Regions from separate parts of the Erwinia sp. AK-PDG3-5 genome, predicted to be linked through region 3. Evidence: predicted binding sites of a transcription regulator. Region 3 holds the regulator's gene; each other region holds the start of a gene.
The links. Region 3 encodes PurR, which represses purine synthesis genes. Its sites were predicted from a motif close to CANGCAAACGTTTGCNTG; they were not measured.
Positions count from the first base shown of each region.

Region 1: the regulator PurR is predicted to act here: its motif matches at 2,291-2,308, upstream of tusA (sulfurtransferase TusA).
Region 2: the regulator PurR is predicted to act here: its motif matches at 2,715-2,732, upstream of purE (5-(carboxyamino)imidazole ribonucleotide mutase).

Region 1 covers NZ_CM165967.1:351,260-356,093, reverse strand. The annotation lists gene AC1UKS_RS01550 (zinc/cadmium/mercury/lead-transporting ATPase) at 1-1,934, shown strand, start outside; gene tusA (sulfurtransferase TusA) at 1,970-2,215, opposite strand; gene AC1UKS_RS01540 (7-cyano-7-deazaguanine/7-aminomethyl-7-deazaguanine transporter) at 2,419-3,084, shown strand; gene AC1UKS_RS01535 (DcrB family lipoprotein) at 3,183-3,740, shown strand; gene iolE (myo-inosose-2 dehydratase) at 3,816-4,712, opposite strand; gene AC1UKS_RS01525 (sugar phosphate isomerase/epimerase family protein) at 4,756-4,834, opposite strand, start outside.
Region 2 covers NZ_CM165967.1:3,505,559-3,510,392, reverse strand. The annotation lists gene AC1UKS_RS16310 (helix-turn-helix transcriptional regulator) at 1-592, opposite strand, end outside; gene purK (5-(carboxyamino)imidazole ribonucleotide synthase) at 1,045-2,115, opposite strand; gene purE (5-(carboxyamino)imidazole ribonucleotide mutase) at 2,112-2,621, opposite strand; gene lpxH (UDP-2,3-diacylglucosamine diphosphatase) at 2,769-3,494, opposite strand; gene ppiB (peptidylprolyl isomerase B) at 3,494-3,988, opposite strand; gene cysS (cysteine--tRNA ligase) at 4,222-4,834, shown strand, end outside.
Region 3 covers NZ_CM165967.1:2,691,197-2,696,030, forward strand. The annotation lists gene AC1UKS_RS12355 (NAD(P)-dependent oxidoreductase) at 1-395, shown strand, start outside; gene AC1UKS_RS12360 (Grx4 family monothiol glutaredoxin) at 449-787, opposite strand; gene AC1UKS_RS12365 (C40 family peptidase) at 1,160-1,999, shown strand; gene cydH (cytochrome bd-I oxidase subunit CydH) at 2,043-2,132, opposite strand; gene purR (HTH-type transcriptional repressor PurR) at 2,417-3,442, shown strand; gene punR (DNA-binding transcriptional activator PunR) at 3,491-4,402, opposite strand; gene punC (purine nucleoside transporter PunC) at 4,516-4,834, shown strand, end outside.

The DNA.
Region 1 (4,834 bases), 2.3 Mb from region 3:
ACGTCCGCCAGCAGGTTGAAGCGGCGGTGAAGCAAGCCGGTTTCACCCTGCAACGTAGCGATGCCGTCAAAACCGACGCCACCACGCCGGGCTTCTGGCAGGAAAATCGCGCCATTATTCTGCTTGCCGTGATGATGCTGGCCAGTTGGCTGATCGACCTTGTCAGCCCTGCAGCCGGACAGATCGCTTTCACCCTGACCACCCTCGCCGGTGCCTGGCCCATTGCCCGCAGCGCGCTGCGTTTGATCCGCAGCGGCACCCCATTTGCCATTGAAACCCTGATGACCGTCGCGGCCATCGGCGCATTATTTATTGGCGCCACCGCAGAAGCCGCGATGGTGCTGCTGCTGTTCCTGCTGGGTGAACGGCTGGAATCCTTTGCCGCCAGCCGCGCCCGCCGTGGCGTGACCGCCTTAATGGCCCTGAAACCGGAAGAAGCTGTCCGGGTGAGCGGCGAGAAGCGTGAAACGGTTGCCCTCAGTGAACTGCGCCCTGGCGACAGAATTGAAGTGGCCGCCGGCGCGAGATTGCCCGCCGATGCGCGCTTACTCTCGCCGTTTGCCAGCTTTGATGAGAGCGCATTAACCGGCGAATCCGTGCCGGTCGAGCGTCAGCAAGGCGAAGCGGTTGCCGCAGGCTGCCTGAGCGTGGACCGCCAGGTGCTGTTAGAAGTGGTATCCAAACCGGGTGAAAGTGCCATCGACCGCATTCTGCATCTGATTGAAGAAGCCGAATCCAACCGGGCACCGATTGAGCGCTTCCTTGACCGCTTCAGCCGCATCTACACGCCGGTGATTATGGCGATGGCGCTGCTGGTAGCGGTGATCCCGCCGCTGCTGTTCGCCGCCGACTGGCAGCCGTGGATCTACAAAGGCCTGACGCTGCTGCTGATTGGTTGCCCTTGCGCATTAGTGATTTCAACGCCTGCCGCCATCACCTCCGGGTTGGCTACGGCATCCCGTCGGGGTGTGTTAATCAAAGGCGGTGCCGCGCTGGAAAGCCTGAACGCCATCCGCACCTTTGCCTTCGATAAAACCGGCACGCTGACCGAAGGAAAACCGCAGGTCACCGCGCTGATCCCACTGGCAGAGGAGAGTGAAGATTCCCTGCTGGCCAAAGCGGCAGCGGTGGAAACCGGTTCGTCGCATCCCTTAGCCAAAGCCATCGTGGCGCTGGCTGGCCAGCGTGGCTTAACGCTGGCAGCGGCAACCTCGCAACGCGCGCTGGCCGGCAGCGGCGTTGAGGCTATCGTCAGTGGTCACTCACTGCTAATCAGCGCGCCCGCCAGGCTGGATCAAGGCACGCTCAGCCCTGAACAGCAGGAACGGGTGACCGCGCTGGAAGCAGAAGGAAACACCGTGGTGGTGCTGTTGCAGGAGAATCAGCCAACGGCGCTGATCGCCTTGCGTGACACGCTGCGTGCCGATGCCGCCGCCGCGTTGGCGGAGTTAAAAGCGCTGGATATTCAGGCGGTGATGCTGACCGGAGACAATCCGCGCGCCGCTGCGGCGATCGCCGGTGAGCTGGGCATCGACTACCGCGCAGGCTTGTTGCCTGCGGATAAGGTCACCGCGATTGGCGAACTGAATCAGCAGCAGCCGGTGGCGATGGTCGGTGATGGTATTAACGATGCGCCGGCAATGAAAGCCGCGACGACCGGGATTGCGATGGGCAGCGGCAGCGATGTCGCGCTGGAAACGGCGGATGCCGCGCTGACGCACAACCGGCTTGGCGGACTGGCGACGATGATCCGTATCTCCAGGGCCACGCATGCCAATATCCGACAAAACATCACTATTGCGTTGGGGCTAAAAGGGGTGTTTCTGGTGACCACGCTGCTGGGAATTACCGGCCTGTGGCTGGCGGTACTGGCAGACTCCGGCGCAACGGCGCTGGTCACCGCGAATGCGTTAAGGCTGCTGCGCAAACGCTGAGTGGCCCCGCGTAAAGCCGGGCCCGCAGCCGATGCTCAGAGCCCTTTCTTCAGCAGATACTTATAGGGGGTCTGCTCGGTCATCTGCGCTACCAGCTGGTGTTCCATAAAACGGCAGAAGCCGGGGATATCACGCGTGGTAGCCGGATCGTCAGCGATAATCAGCAGGGTTTCGCCCTCCTGCATATGACGCACGGTTTTACGCACCATCATCACAGGTTCCGGGCAGCGCAGGCCCATCGCATCGAGGGTTTGATCGGGATTGGCGAACAGATCGCTCATAGCAGTCTCATTAAAACGGAAGAAATACCTGCGCTCATTTTACCCTCACCTTTTGCATGTGCAAGTAGGTGCCGAGACGATAACGTTTGCGCTAAAATTAACCGTTGCAATAGCACTCTGTTTCGGTAAGATGCCGCGCAATCGCTATTGCGACACAATTTTTCATTGGGTTCCCTCACCCCAATCTTCAAAAAGGTCATATGATGATTTCGTTCTCGAATAGTCAGCGCACGCATGCGTTGATTTGGCTGTCCCTTTTCCACGTGCTGGTGATCACCTCCAGTAACTATCTGGTGCAATTGCCGATCTCCATTTTCGGTTTTCACACCACCTGGGGCGCGTTCAGCTTCCCGTTTATCTTCCTGGCAACCGATCTCACCGTGCGCATTTTTGGCGCGCCGCTGGCTCGTCGCATCATCCTTGCGGTGATGGTTCCGGCACTGTTTATCTCCTACGCCGTCTCCGCACTCTTCTATCAGGGTGAGTGGCAGGGCTTTGCCGCATTAGCAAACGTCAACCTGTTCGTTGCCCGCATCGCCTGCGCCAGCTTTATGGCCTACGCGTTGGGCCAGGTGCTGGATGTGCACGTCTTCAACCGTCTGCGCCAGCTGCCGCAGTGGTGGATTGCCCCGGCCTCCGCGATGTTCCTCGGCAATATCAGCGATACGCTGGCGTTCTTCTTTATCGCCTTCTACAAAAGTCCCGATCCGTTTATGGCGCAGAACTGGGTGGAGATCGCCCTGGTGGATTACAGCTTCAAGGTGCTTATCTGCATGATTTTCTTCCTGCCGGCTTATGGCCTGCTGCTGAATGCCATGCTGAAGCGTCTGGCGGAAAAATCGAACCGCGCTCAGATTAACTTCGGCTAAGCTGCATTCTGTGACAGAGCGACAGTTGCTTTTGCCCGCTGATTACTATTTTATGAGGGGCTGTAAAGCAGCACACGACTAACGTAAAAGGGATCATGATGCGTAACTTACTGAAATATGCCGGTATCGGCTTACTGGTGGTTGGACTGACCGCCTGCGACGGCAAAGATGACAAAGCCTCTGCGGATGATAACGGCGTCAGCAGCAGCCAGAGCAGCCAGGCCGTCACCCTGATGGACGGCAAGCTGGGCTTCACCCTGCCCGCCGGGATGTCCGATCAGAGCGGCAAGCTTGGCACCCAGGCCAATAACATGCACGTCTATGCTGATGCGACCGGCCAGAAAGCGATTATCGTGATTGAAGGTGATGCGACGACCGATGGACTGGACGTGCTGGCTGGCCGCCTTGAGCAGCAGCAGCGCAACCGCGATCCTCAGCTGCAGGTCGTGACCAATAAAGCGATTGAAATCAGCGGCCAGCCTGCTCAGCAGCTGGATACGGTGATCTCCGCCAAGAACCAGTCTTCCTGGTCTTCCGTGGTGCTGGCGAAGGTGGATGGCAAACTGCTGACCATGCAGATTACGCTGCCAGCAGAAAACCAGCAGCAGTCTCAGACCGACTCTGAGAACATCATCAAAACGATTGCGCTGAAATAATCGCCGTTGTTTGAATGACAAAAAGCCCCTGCCAGCGTGCTGGTCAGGGGCTTTCTTATTTCACTGCCGCCTCGGTTACAGGCCGGCGGTCTCGCGGATATATTTTCTGGCTTTCACCGCATACTCAAACGGATTGGCTAACGCCGGATCCTGCTCGGCTTCCACCACCATCCAGCCTTTATAGCCAGACTCGTCCAGAATTTTAAACACCGGCCTAAAGTCGATCACGCCATCGCCAGGCACGGTAAAGGTGCCTTTCTTGACGCCATCAAGGAAGGAGAGCTTCTGGCTTCTCACCTCGGCGACCACCTCATCACGCACATCTTTCAGATGCACATGGTTGATGCGCGGCAGGTACTTTTCGAGGATCGCCAGCATCTTCGCCTGGCTGCCTTCCGAATAGTAGGCATGGCCAGTATCAAACAACAGGAACACGTCGTCATTGGTGATCGCCATAAAGCGGTCAATCTCTTCCGTGGTCTGGATAGCGGTGCCCATATGGTGATGCAGACAGACCTGCATGCCTTTCTCCGCCGCCAGTTTCGCCAGCTCGTTATAGCCGTCGGCGGTCAGCTGCCACTCTTCATCAGTGAAGTAAGGCTTCTCATCCAGTACCGAAAGCGGCGTGCCCTGAATGCTCTTACTCTGCTCGGAACAGCCGATCACCTTCGCGCCCATCGCGTGCAGGAAATCACGGTGGTTGATAAATTCGTCGATGGTTTTCGCTTTATCGCCGTTGGCAAAAAAGGTACTGAACCAGGCGTTGCAGATCTGCACGCCGCGAATATCCAGCATTGGCTTCAATACCGCCGGATCGCGCGGGTATTTGCTGCCCACTTCACTGCCGGTAAATCCCGCCAGCGCCATTTCGCTGACGATTTGCTGGAAGGTATTTTCCGCACCCAGCTCCGGCATATCATCGTTGGTCCAGCCAATCGGGGCTATTGCCAGCTTAACGTTATCTTTGTTCATCGCACTCTCTCGCAAGGGGTACGGCAGCGCAGGCTGCCAGAAGTTATCTGCTCAGCAGCTCACGCTCGATCAGTTCGCGGGTTTCCACGGCCTGACGGTTCATTTTTTCCGGATAACCGAAC
Region 2 (4,834 bases), 810 kb from region 3:
CCTGATAGGATTTGCCGACGCTGGCCCAGTAAATGATCTCGTTTTCGCGGCTGGTGAACAGTTCGCGGGTGTTCATCTCTTCGAAATCGGCTTTTCTGGACTGCTCCTGATAAAGCTGCGTCAGCTTTTCATGCGTGGTGATCAATAACATCTGCAATTTATCTTTGTTAAGCTGAATCAGCTCTTCAATATTATCGTCGCAGTGTTTATCCAGCATAATCGACAGCACCACCAGATTATTATTATGGTCATGCAGCACAAAGGTATAACCGTTAATAATGTCGTGGTTTCTTGCCATATCAAACAGCTTGGGTACCTTGACGCCTTTATTCAGCATCAGGTTTTCATCCCAGGAGAAAGGCGTCATACGGTAAAGAGCGGTAATCAACACCGGATCGATAAACTGGAAGTTGTTCTCGATATAAACTTTAAACCACTCCTGCCGGTTAGAGATAATGGAGAAATCCGCAGGATTCCTTTTACTCATAATGGCATAGGCGTATTTAATGTTATTGAACTGAACCAGCTTCCTTTCCAGATATTCTTTGATTGACGTATTAATAGCCTGATTATCAAAAAATAATTTAGCCATGTCATTATCTCCCTGGGAAAATATTTCTTCCATAGTTAATACAGAATTTTATCATAACTCCAAACATTCGCCTAACCCCGGCGCGCAACGGATCGGGGGAAAAGCACTGCTAGATAAAGTCGGGGAAGTCGGCGGAAAAATCAGGCGTTTTGAAGTCAGACTGGCAGAGAAGGGCGGGGCGGTAAGGGTGAACCAGATCGCATCAGTGGTATCGTAAAGGTGAATATTATTTACCTTTTTATACATAACAAGTTTGGTACTGGTTCCCTTGGTGTTGGCAAATTAAATCTAATGTACTAATAATAAAGAATATTTATATTTTTGTTCGCCAATACAATACGTTTTTTGCCAGGTAATTGATAGCCATACTTAAGTACAGTTAAGGACTGTCCTTTTGCAGCTCGGGCAGGAAAATCGTCCGTTTGTCCGACGTTCCTGCCAGATTTTTCCTATCAGCCCTGCAATTTCTTAACCGCCCAGGCGATGCCGCTGGCATATTCGGTAGGTAACTGCGGCACCAGCGCCGCAATAGCGGCCTGCAACGCCGGTTTGCTCACATCCGACAGGTTCAGGTGACCGACTTTACGGCCGGGACGAACCTCTTTTTCGTACCAGTGCAGGTGCACCAGCGGCTGATTCAGCCAGTCCAGATTCACGGCGGTGCCAATCAGGTTAACCATCACCGACGGCGTGCTGACCACCGGCGTCGGCAAAGGCAGATCGAGGATCGCCCGCAGATGCAGTTCAAACTGGCTGATGGACGCGCCGTTCTGCGTCCAGTGCCCGCTGTTGTGAACGCGTGGCGCCAGTTCGTTAATCAGCAGGCCTTCCGGCACCACAAAGCACTCCATCGCCATCACGCCGACGTACTTCAGCTCATGCATAATGGCTGACAGCATGGTTTCGGCCTGCTTCTGCAAGGCTGCGTCAGGATCCGGGAAGGCAACGCTGGTGCGCAGAATGCCGTCCTCATGCAGGTTATGGGTCAACGGATAGAAAACGGTGCTGCCATCATGGCCGCGCGCGCCCACCAGCGACACTTCGCCAGAGAAGTTGATGCCCTGCTCAACGATACATTCACCGTAGCAATCGGCTGGCAACGAATCCGTTTCCGTCGCGCGCAGACGCCACTGACCACGGCCGTCATAACCGCCGGTGCGGCGCTTAACGATGGCCAGTTCACCGAGGGTGTTGAACACCTGCGGCCACTCTGCGGCATCCGCCAGCAGCTGCCAGGGCGCGGTGGCCAGACCCAGCTGGTCCAGTAACTGCTTCTGCGTCAGGCGATCGGCCAGACGCGGGAAAATATCGCGGTTGACGAAAGCGTTGTGGTTCGCCAGTTCGCGCGTCAGGGCGGTTTCCGGCCAGCGTTCGATTTCCGCAGTGATCACGCTTTGTTGGATCGGCAGCGCTTCCGGCTCGGCATCTAATCCTACCGGATAGACGGCGATGCCCAGCGGCTCGCCAGCCTGACGTAACATGCGGCCCAGCTGACCATTTCCTAATACGCAGACCGGCTTCATGCTTCCTCCCGCGGATCTGGGTTATTCAGCACTTCATCGGTCTGTGCCTGACGCCACGCTGCCAGCCGTGAACGCAGTTCTGCATCGTGGGTGGCCAGAATCTGCGCCGCCAGCAGCGCCGCATTGGCCGCACCGGCTTTACCAATCGCCAGCGTGCCAACCGGAATACCGCGTGGCATCTGCACGATTGAGTAAAGGCTGTCCACGCCGCTCAGCGCTGCACTCTGTACCGGCACGCCCAGCACCGGCACCAGCGTTTTCGCCGCAATCATGCCCGGAAGATGCGCCGCGCCGCCAGCGCCAGCAATGATCACCTGAATGCCATTATCCGCAGCCTGCTCAGCGAAGCTGAACAGCTTGTCCGGGGTGCGGTGCGCCGAAACGACTTCGCACTGGAAGGGCACTGCCAGAGTCGTGAGGATTTCGGCGGCAAATTGCATGGTTGCCCAGTCACTTTTGGAACCCATGACAATAGCGATGCGGGCCTGCGCGGCGTTGGATGACATGCGGGTCTGACTCCTGTGATTGTACATACGTCACCTGAAAGCCGTTTGGGCGGTCAGATGGGAAGGGCAAAGAGGATAGCATGACTCGGCATCAAGGAAAACGTTTGCCCAGGCATGAAACGGGCATTTGCGGGATTTTTTTAGGGCTCAGAACGGGAAGGAAATCAGGGTGGTTTCGTCTTCGCTAACGCGGATCATTGAACCTTCGTGATGCCAGGCACCCAGCACCAGTCTCTCGGCAGGCTGGCCATTGACCTCAAGCTGATGAATCGCCGGGCGATGCGTATGGCCGTGGATCAGATACTGCACCTGGTGAAGGGTCATCGCGGCTTTTACGGCCTCATCATTCACATCCATGATGGTAACGTCTTTGCTGCTGTTCGCCTGTTTACTGCCTGCGCGCATCTTCAACGCAATCCGCTGGCGGACAAATAAAGGAAGGGCAAGGAACAGCCATTGCAGCCAGGGTTGATGCACTTTTTTGCGGAAGCGTTGATAGCCTTGATCGTCGGTACAGAGCGTGTCGCCGTGCATGATCAGTATGCGTTTACCGTAAAGTTCCGGCACCTGTTCTTCCGGCAGTAACGTCATGCCGCTGGCGCGGGCAAAGCGTTTGCCAACCAGGAAGTCGCGGTTGCCGTGAATAAAGTAGCAGGGGATCCCTTGTTGCTTCAGGGTCAGCAGTGCGGCCGCGATCTCAGCATGAAGCGGGTCAGGATCGTCATCGCCAATCCAGGCTTCAAACAGGTCACCGAGAATATACAGTGCATCGGCATGGAACGCATCACGGCGTAAAAAAGCAAGAAAACCGGCAGTAATTGCCGGTTCTTCTGCGCACAGATGTAAATCTGCGATAAAAAGCGTGTGAGGCATTATTCGCTGACGGTGACTTTCTGGATCACAACGTCTTCTTTAGGAACGTCCTGGTGCATACCGCTACGGCCAGTGGCGACCGCTTTGATTTTCTCAACCACGTCCATGCCTTCAACCACTTCAGCAAACACACAGTAACCCCAGCCCTGCAGGCTTTCGTCACGGAAGTTCAGGAAGTCGTTGTCTGCCACGTTAATGAAGAACTGAGCGGTTGCTGAGTGAGGCGCCTGAGTACGGGCCATTGCCAGCGTACCCTTGGTGTTTTTCAGGCCGTTGCTGGCTTCGTTCTGGATTTCTTCTTTGGTGTCTTTCTGCTTCATGCCCGGCTCGAAGCCGCCGCCCTGAACCATAAAGCCATTGATGACACGGTGGAAAATCGTGTTGTCGTAGAAACCTTCACGGCAATAATCCAGGAAGTTAGCTACGGTAGCTGGCGCTTTGTCATCAAAGGTTTTGATAACGATATCGCCATGATTTGTCTGGAAAGTGACCATGTTCTCATCCTGTAAAGGTTGGAAGTGTGAATGGTAGAGCAGCACCGGCAGCACGAGGGCGCCAGTACGCAATTAATAGACGGCTTTTATATCACAAAATGTGATGACGAGTCAGCATCAGTGCATAAACGGCACGGGGCATAACCTTGCTTTGCGTGGCGCTTCCGTTAACAATACGTCAGAATAAGCCTTTTACTGGTTTTAACCCGCACACGTCAAAACGGAATGTCTCAATGCTAAAGATTTTTAATACCCTGAGTCGTCAAAAAGAGGAATTCAAACCTATTCATGCAGGTAAGATCGGCATGTACGTGTGCGGCATTACCGTTTACGACCTGTGTCATATTGGCCACGGCAGAACCTTTGTGGCGTTTGACGTGGTAGCTCGTTATCTGCGTTATCTCGGCTATTCGCTCAATTATGTCCGCAATATCACCGATATTGACGACAAGATTATCAAGCGCGCCAATGAAAATGGCGAAACCGTTGAGGTGCTGACCAACCGGATGATCGGCGAGATGCATAAGGATTTTGCCGCGCTGAATATCCTGCCACCGGATCAGGAACCGCGCGCCACTCGCCATATCAGCGAGATCATTGAGATCGTCAGCAAATTGATCGATCGCGAGCACGCGTACGTTGCCAGCAACGGCGATGTGATGTTCTCGGTGCCGAGCGATCCGCAATACGGTTTACTGTCCCGTCAAGATCTTGAGCAGCTACAGGCGGGCGCACGCGTGGAAGTTGAGCAGGACGTGAAGCGCAATCCGATGGACTTCGTGCTATGGAAAATGTCGAAAGCCAACGAGCCAAGCTGGTCTTCTCCGTGGGGCGAAGGCCGTCCTG
Region 3 (4,834 bases):
TCGGATTGCGGGTCAACATCATGCAGGCGCAGACTGGCGCGGCGTCGGCGTTAAAAATGTCCTACGCCGGGATCAATAAAGGCATCACCTTGCTGTCTGCACTGATGCTGATTAATGCCAGTCGGGTGGGCGCTGCCGGAGCACTGCTTGAGGAAATGGAGGCGAGCCAGCCTGCACTGCTGGCGCGTTTGCGCAAGGCTATTCCGGATATGTACAGCAAGGCCTGGCGCTGGGCGCCAGAAATGGAAGAGATTGCGACGTTAAATGCCCGCGAATTGCCCGGCGAGCCGCTTTTTCACGCCCTTGCCACCTTCTGCCGTCAGATGGCAGAGGATCAGCAACAAGGCGGAGATTTCACCGATCTGCTTAACGCTTTTCTGCAGCAGCAAAAATAAGCATAAAAAAAGGCAGGCGCTCATCACGCCTGCCTTTTCTGCTTCTGACGGGCTTATTCAGCGGCGTCAGAAGGGTATTTTTGCGCGGTATCTTTAATCAGCTGCTGCAGTTCGCCCTGCTGGTACATCTGAATAATAATGTCGCAACCGCCGACCAGTTCACCGTCAATCCACAGCTGTGGGAAGGTTGGCCAGTTGGCGTATTTAGGCAGCTCAGCACGAATTTCTGGGTTCAGCAGAATATCGACATAGGCAAAACGCTCGCCACAGGCTGAAAGTGCCTGAACGGCCTGGGCAGAGAAGCCACAGCTTGGCAGTTTTGGTGAGCCTTTCATGTACAGCAGAATCGGGTTTTCTGCTATCTGGCGCTCAATTTTTTCAATAGTACTCATAAATGGCTTCCTTAATCGGATACTTCATGTCTATTTATTGTAGCGACTCTGCGGGCCCGATGAAAACGACATTTTTTAACAGTTGGGTACGCCCTCAGAGCCACCAGCAGGCAGGCGATAGCGTTAAAATAACATTTTCCTATTGCTTTCGCTGAATTAATGCATGAGAAAAGCACAGGTTTTGCGCATATAAACAGCTGATTTGGCTAATTTTTACAGTTTTTACTTGCTCTGTATCATTGAAACAAAAAAGACCTTACCTTTTGTTAATGAGTTAGATTAGAATTGCAAAATGACGCTGCTGAAAGGCAGAACTCCCTGTTTCTGGCAAGCTGTGGCCTCTGGTCGTAGCACAAACTGTTAATGGTAACGATGCGTTTACTTATCACGCTCTTCATGCTGGCCTTTGCCCAGCTGTTTTTCAATATGGCGCACGCATCGCCACATGCCCCTATTAATGCAAATCATCATAAGGCAGATAGCAGCACGCCTGCCCGAGAGGATGAGCGACGTAAACGCCGACCGGTTAAAGCCAACAGCACAAAAAAAGTTAAAGAATCCACCAGCAAAAAATCTCGCTTAACCTCAGTACAGAAGTTGAAGCTTAAAAAGAAACCTTCGCTGCAAACCGCCTCTGTTGAGACTGCCCCGTTGCACTCCAGCAAATACAAAAAGAAAACCACCTTAAACGCCGGAAAAAAACGCTATGGCCGCCATCGTGGCAAGGTTGTCGATACTGCTGAAGAGCTGACGTCAGATTCTGTTTCTGCGCCATTAAAGTTAAGCAAAGCTCACCGCGCCCGTTATCAAAAAGCCCGTGAAACAGCGATGACCAAACTAATGGGCCAGTTAGGTAAACCTTACCAGTGGGGCGGAACGTCGCCTAAAACCGGCTTCGATTGCAGCGGCCTGGTGTGGTATGCCTACAAAGATTTAGTGAAGTTTAAAATCCCGCGCACGGCGAATGAGATGTATCACCTGCATGATGCGGCTTCGATAAAACGTGATGAGCTGGAGAAAGGCGATTTAGTCTTCTTCCGCATTAACGGGCGCGAGACGGCGGATCACGTTGGCGTGTATCTGGGTGGTGGGAAGTTTATTCAGTCGCCACGTACTGGCAAGGATATTCAGGTCAGCGCCCTGGCAGATGATTACTGGCAGCGCCACTATATTGGTGCCCGCCGGATGATGACGCCAAAAACCATTCGATAGCAGAAATACTCAGAGCCGATCGTCAGACCGGCCCTGTTTGCACTTAATGCATGATCGCGGTGAAGCTAAACGCCATAATCATCAACAGTGCGCAAACCGTGGTCAGTAACGAGAATTTCAGATCGGTATCCATTTTTAATCCTAAATAGCCCTACAGTTTATGATGCCATCAATTTTCCCATACTTGACGGTAAAAATCTCGTTTTCTCTGCCAAGCCTTGTTAGAATTCTTTTTTTGTTGCGCAACGGCCCGCACCTTAAGGTGTTTAGCGGTCTTTAATCAGCGCTTTTTCCTTCCTGACGACTCCGGACAGCAACTAAAAAACGACTTCAGACGTCAGGTTTTCGATCTCACCAGGCAAACGATTAACAACAGGCTTATCAAACAGTTAAGATAGGCGCAGGAGTAGTTATTTCATGGCAACAATTAAAGATGTGGCAAAGCAAGCCGGGGTGTCCACCACCACCGTCTCCCACGTCATCAACAAGACCCGTTTCGTTGCAGAAGAAACGCGGGAAGCCGTGTGGGCCGCTATTAAGGCGCTCCACTATTCACCCAGCGCGGTTGCCCGTAGTCTGAAAGTGAATCACACCAAAACCATCGGGCTGCTGGCTACCTCGAGCGAGGCGCCCTATTTCGCCGAAATTATTGAAGCCATTGAAAACCGCTGTTTTGCCAAAGGCTACACGCTGATCCTCGGTAACGCCCACAATGATCTTGCCAAGCAACAGGCCTATCTGTCGATGATGGCGCAGAAACGCGTCGATGGCCTGCTGGTGATGTGTTCCGAATACCCGGACGAGCTGATCACCATGCTGGAAGATAACCGCAATATTCCGATGGTGGTGATGGACTGGGGTAAATCGCGCGGTGACTTTACCGATACGGTAGAAGACAACGCCTTTGAAGGCGGTTATCTGGCTGGGCGTTATCTGATCGACCGTGGGCATCGAGATATTGGTGTCATCCCGGGTCAGATGGAGCGCAACACCGGCGGTGGCCGTCTTGCCGGATTTATGAAAGCGTTGTCTGAAGCGGGCATTACCCTGCGTGACGAGTGGCTGGTTCAGGGCAATTTCGAACCAGAATCAGGTCATCAGGCGATGCAGCAAATCCTCTCACAGAAGCAGCGTCCAACGGCGGTGTTCTGCGGTGGCGATGTGATGGCGATGGGCGCAATTTGTGCGGCTGATGAGATGGGCCTGCGCGTTCCGCAGGATATATCGGTGATCGGGTACGATAACGTGCGCAACGCCCGTTACTTCACACCGGCGCTGACCACGGTTCACCAGCCAAAAGAACAGTTGGGCGAAACCGCCTTCGATATGCTGTTGGATCGTATCACCAGCAAGCGTGAAGAACCGCAGACGATTGAAGTACATCCTACATTGATCGAACGCCGTTCGGTTGCCGATGGTCCCTTCCTGGATTATCGCCGCTAATCCCGCTTAGTGCTGAGGGAGAATTCTCCCTCGGCACACCCTGTTGGCTCAGGACTCTTCCTTCAGCCATTCACTGTTCAGCGTGTCACTGTCACCCAGATAATCCAGCAACCAGCTCAGCGCCGGTGAAGCCTGCTGCTCAGACCAGCTCACGCAGCACGGGCTGTCCGGAAATCCGCCTTCCAGCGTCAGTTCATGCAAAGCGCCCTTTTGCAGCAGGGGTTGCGCCAAATGGCCCGGCACCATCCCCACGCACAAGCCCGCCAGCAGGCAGTCAAACGCGCTTTCCCAGTCTGGCACCACCAGCCGCCGCTGATTATCCAGTGTCCACGTGGTGCGTTTCGGCAAGGCTCTTGAGGTATCTTCCAGCACCAGTGAAGGCCATTCGCCGATCGCCTCTTCACTGGTTTCTGCGTGCTGACGTGCCAGCGGATGATTCGAGGCGACTACACAGCGCCAGTTGAGCGCGCCCATATTGCGGAAGGCGAACCGGCCTCCTACCGGGATAGCCTGTGTCGCGCCGATGGCCACATCCACCCGCCCGTCGGCCAACGCATCCCAGACGCCGTTAAATACTTCTGCTGACAGATGCAGTTCCATATCCGGGAAGTGTCGATAAAAGTCGACTACCAGCTGCCGGGTGCGCTGAGATTTAACGATGCGATCGACGGCGATATTAATTTGCCCTCGCCAGCCGTTAGCGACCTGCTGGCACTGTCGCCGGGTGGCGAGCATTTTTTTGATGACACTACGCCCTTCCTGGATGAATACCCGTCCCGCATCGGTCAGCACCACATCGCGATGGCGACGCTCAAACAACGGCACGGCAAGCCATTCCTCCAGCTGCCGCACGGTATAACTGATGGCTGAGGGTACGCGATGGAGCTCTACGGCGGCTGCGGTAAAACTGCCGCTGCGGGCAACCGCATCAACCACTTCAAGGGAATGTTCTGACCACATAATCTGCCTGCAATATTTTTGAACGCAACCTGCAAATATTACCGTTTCACAAGCTGTATGGCACGCGATTACACTCTGCGGCGTTTCGTTCATCACAAATAAAGAGAAAAAGAATGCCTTCGAAAGGATTTATTGTTTACCTGGCGCTGTTAAGCGTGGCAGGTTTCCTCGCTACCGATATGTACCTGCCTGCCTTTGGTGCCATGCAACAAGACCTGCAAACCGATGCCGGGATCATCAGTGCCAGCCTCAGCCTGTTCCTGGCGGGTTTTGCCATCGCCCAGCTGTTTTGGGGTCCATTGTCGGATCGTATTGGCCGTAAGCCTGTACTGTTGATGGGTCTGAGTCTGTTCGCCGTCAGTTGTGGCGCGATGTGGTGGGTAAATTCTGCTGCTGCCCTGCTGGCGTTGCGCTTTGTGCAAGCGGTGGGGA